Regions from separate parts of the Moraxella canis genome, predicted to be linked through region 1. Evidence: predicted binding sites of a transcription regulator. Region 1 holds the regulator's gene; the other holds the start of a gene.
What was found. Region 1 encodes PhoB, which activates phosphate uptake and scavenging genes when phosphate is short. Its sites were predicted from a motif close to TGTCATNAANCTGTCATAA; they were not measured.

Region 1 (2,418 bases):
CAACATGAATACACTTAACCAAAGTCTGAACCCAACCATGAACACAGCGTTTACTGATAGCAACACCGATGATAAAACTCTAAGCCAAACTGCCGCCAAAGTACAAGTGCGTAATCTTGACTTTTATTATGGTGATTATAAGGCGCTTAAAAATATCAATTTAGATATTTTGGATAAAAAAGTTACCGCTTTTATCGGTCCGTCAGGCTGTGGTAAATCAACGCTTTTGCGCACGCTAAACCGTATGTATGACCTGTACTCAGGCATGCGTGCGACAGGTGAGATTATCTTGGATAACCAAAACATCTTAGACAGCCGCGTCGATGTTAACTTGCTACGCGCGCGCGTTGGCATGGTCTTTCAAAAGCCAACCCCATTTGCCATGTCAATTTATGACAATGTGGCGTTTGGTGTGAAGTTATATGAAAATTTATCTAAATCTGAGCTTGATGATCGCGTTGAATGGGCGCTTCAAAAATCTGCCCTATGGAATGAAGTCAAAGACAAGCTAAAAAAATCAGGTCTATCTTTATCAGGTGGTCAGCAGCAGCGTCTATGTATCGCGCGCAGTGTGGCGACGCGCCCTGAAGTGTTGCTACTAGATGAGCCAACATCAGCCCTAGACCCTATCTCAACAGGTGCGATCGAAGAGCTGATCCATGATCTAAAACAAGATTATACCATCGCGATCGTAACGCATAACATGCAGCAAGCGGTTCGCTGCTCTGACTTCACCGCTTATATGTATTTGGGCGATATGATTGAGATGGGCGAAACCAGCCAAATCTTCAACAATCCGCAAAATCAAGCAACGGCAGATTATATCGCTGGTCGTCACGGCTGATTGATCAAGCAAGAGTCTCTGTCTTGGGCCCAAGCTTTGGTGGGGCGATCAAAGGTGTCGTATTTTGATCGGTCAAAGGGCTTTGGCGGACAGCCCAAGGCGTGCTTAGCACTCCTTGGGTTTTATTTTGGTCGATGTCTTCTTACTTTTATGAATTAATTAAAGTTTGTTAAACGAATTAAGCCATGTTTTGTGGCTGTTATCGGACAATATTTATGTTACAATTTAACTCAGCCCTTACCCAAAAGCCTTATTCAACCTACCCAAAAGCCGTTTTAGGGAGTTCGCCATCAATGAGTGCAAAAATCTTGGTTGTTGAAGATGAGCCTGCCATCAATGAGCTGATTGCGGGGACTTTGGATTTGTCGGATTTTGATGTGGTTCAAGCCTATGACACCCAAGGCGCTTATGTGGCTGTGGTCGACGAAAAGCCTGATTTGATCTTATTGGATTGGATGATGCCACATGGAGAGTCTGGGATTGATTTTGCGCGCAGACTCAAGAAAAACCCAACCACTGCTGATATCCCCATCATCATGCTCACCGCCAAAGGTGAAGAAGATAATAAAGTGTATGGGCTCGATGCGGGTGCGGATGATTATATCACCAAGCCTTTTAGTACTCGAGAACTGATCAGCCGAGTCAAGGCAGTGCTTCGCCGCACAGGCATCGGCATGGGCAAAGAGCTGATGCAGGCGGGTAATTTATCCATCAACACAGCCAGCCAAAGAGTCATGGCAGGCGATGCTGAGATCACCATGAGTAGTACCGAATATCGTCTGCTTTGCTTTTTTGTGATGCACTCAGAGCGTGCCTATACACGCGCTCAGATTCTAGATGCGGTGTGGGGCGGTAATGTTTATATTGATGAGCGTACGGTGGATGTGCACATTCGTCGTCTGCGTAAGCTGCTGGCACCTTATGGGGCAGATACGCTGATTCAAACAGTGCGCGGTACAGGCTATCGGTTCTCGGATAAATAATCATGAAACACTCTGCTGCCGATTTTGGTTTATTGGTAGAGAATTTGCCTGATGGTATCGTGGTCATGGATATGAGCCGCTTGGCGATTGAGTACATCAATCCTGCCGCCAAGCGCTTGCTTGGTATCGCCTCTGATGAGACGCAAGGTCATGCCTTGCCAAGCACAGTGTTTGCAAATAGCACGTTTGAGCAGCTTTATGACATCTATAAAGATCCAAGTTTGCCCCACTCGTTTTGCCAAAATCACCCGACGATTACAGGCAATGTCCTAAACCTGCGCTTGGTGCGACTGACGGATGATCGCTGCGCTGTCATGGTCAAAGATCATACGCGCATGCAGCAGCTTGAGCAGATGCGGACAGATTTTGTGGGTAATGTGTCGCATGAGCTGCGTACGCCTTTGACAGTGATTTTGGGTTATCTTGAGAATTTTACACTGACTGATGATGTTAAGCCTGCGTGGGCGCGTGGGCTCAAACTTATGCGTGAGCAGGCTATCCGTATGAATGACTTAATCAATGATCTGCTCATGCTGTCGCGTCTTGAAAGTGATGAAACCAAGCCGATGGCTGAAGTCAATATGCCGCGCC
Region 2 (2,418 bases), 350 kb from region 1:
GTGTATTCATCAGGATTAATGCCGCAGTTTTTGAGCACCTGTGGATGCACCATGCCGCAGCCTAATACCTCTAGCCATTTACCGCTGTCAGACAAAATATCCACCTCAGCAGACGGCTCAGTGAATGGGAAAAACGACGGACGAAAGCGAACCGTCATTTTCTTACCAAAAAAAGCATCCAAAAATTCATGGATTAGCCCTTTGAGCTCTGCAAAATTGCTTGATTTTGAGATCATCAAACCTTCCATTTGATGAAACATCGGCGAATGCGTTTGATCTGAGTCGCAGCGATACACACGACCTGGGCAAATGATGCGAATCGGTGGCTCGGTCTTCTCCATCGTGCGAATTTGCACACTTGAAGTATGCGTACGCAGCAAATAATGTGCATCAAAATAAAAGGTATCATGCATCGCACGCGCAGGATGATGGCTTGGAATGTTGAGCGCTTCAAAATTATAATAATCACTCTCAACCTCTGGACCTGTCGCGACGCTAAAGCCAGCTTGAACAAAAAACTGCTTCATACGCTCAGTGGTTTGGGTAATCGGATGCAAGCCCCCTGGCAAAACACCGCGCACAGGTAGACTGATGTCAATTTGCTCGCTGGCAAGCTTGGCATTGAGTGCAGCTGCAGCAAGCTGTTGCGCCTTGGCATCTAAGGCTTGATTGATACGCGTGCGCAGTTCATGTAGATACGCGCCATATTGTTTTTTGGCGTCAGCATCAAGCGCGCCCATCTGCTTTGAAAGCGCAGTCAAGGCTGATTTTTTGCCGCTTAAGCTAACGCGCAATTCTTGAAGTGTACGTTCATCGGCTGCCGTCTCAATCACTGCAATCGCACTGTCTGCAAATGCCAAAAAATCCTGTTCGCCAAGCGTTGCCAAAGGCTGATCTAAAGTGGGTATGGTGGTCGTCATAAAAAGCGCAACTTTCTTTAATTTGCTAAGAATATAAGGGACTCATTGTAAATAATTCACCCAAAAATGTAAACAAGCGATTCAGATTATTCACACCACTGCCCCAAATATTTTGCGATCTTCATTGTTTATCGCTATCAAGCTCATGGCTATTTTTAAATAAAAATCTGATAAATATACCCAAAAATACATGACAATTTGATGACTTTCTTGCCAATAACTATAAAATTTTTGAAAAAATGTTGTCAAATGTTAATAAATTGTGTATATTTACTTTCCGCTTATGACATGTATTACATAACTGCATAATGATATAGCGTATTCATCATACTACCGTTCGGCAGGCATGATGTTTCTATGGAATCACAACCAAAAGGAAGAAGTCTTTATGAAGAAGTCATTTTTAGCGACCGCTGTGAAAGCTGCAACTTTACTCACCCTAACAGCGCTATCCTCAACCGCATTTGCCGATCCTAAAATTTATGGTCAAATTCGTCTGAATACAGAACTGGTTGACACTGAAACCAAAGAAAATGGTGTCGTTACTGAAAAGAGCGATCGCCCAACCATGAATAGTCGTAACTCTCGTATTGGGTTTACAGGCACAGAAAAAATCAGTGATAAAGTTGAACTTGAATACAAGCTTGAATACAAGATTGATATTGCTGAGAGCACCGATAGCAACTTCTCTGCCCGTCATGGTTATTTAGCACTCAAACATGAAGATTATGGTCGCTTATTGGCAGGGCGCACCATCACAAATGATGATAACATCATCACAGGCAATGCATGGCTATGGGGCACAGGTATTGGTCCATTTTCTGGTCATGAAACCGCTTGGGCAAGCAATGGCTTCCTTTATACCACCCCAAAATTCAACAACGGTACAACTACCGCCTTTATACAATATGGCATGGATGAGGGCAAAGCGGAAATTAAAGATGGTAAATTGGTGGACAATAAAGGTTCACGCACTTTTACAACTTTTAAAAACGGCGAGCTAACAGATATCAGTCGTGATTTTGTTATAATTGGTGCTCAGTATGATGGCGACAAAACAACAGGTGGTGTCGCCTATACTCGTGCAGGCGACGACCTAAATGCGCTACTTGTTGCAGCAGACTACCAGATTAACGACCAGTGGTCTGTCAATGGTACCGCTCAATACACCGACTTCAATAGCAATGACAATGAGTTGGCACTGTTTGGCGGCGTCGCCTACAAAGTAAAAGACCCTGTGCTTGCCTGGGTGGAGGCGTCTTATACCGATAACTACAAAGGTTATGGCAATGGCGAGGCAGTCGGTGTCAATGTGGGTGCATCCTACGACTTTAGCAAAACTTTCAAGGCTTTTGCGAATGTCGGTTTCCTAAAAGAGGAATTCAATGACACCGAAATCGATTCCAAAGGTATCGAGTTAGGAGCGGTATATCGTTTCTAACCCCGCCCCTCCTAAGGCAAATAAAATAACCTGCTCATTAAGCAGGTTATTTTATTT

Region 2: U0021_RS05600 (porin) is a predicted target of PhoB. The motif match lies at 1,109-1,127, and genes of this name have one in related genera.

Annotation. Positions count from the first base shown of each region.
Region 1 covers NZ_CP139961.1:898,551-900,968, reverse strand. Annotated here, with positions in the region: gene pstB (phosphate ABC transporter ATP-binding protein PstB) at 38-844, shown strand; gene phoB (phosphate regulon transcriptional regulator PhoB) at 1,138-1,827, shown strand; gene phoR (phosphate regulon sensor histidine kinase PhoR) at 1,830-2,418, shown strand, end outside.
Region 2 covers NZ_CP139961.1:1,248,380-1,250,797, reverse strand. Annotated here, with positions in the region: gene pheS (phenylalanine--tRNA ligase subunit alpha) at 1-920, opposite strand, end outside; gene U0021_RS05600 (porin) at 1,309-2,361, shown strand.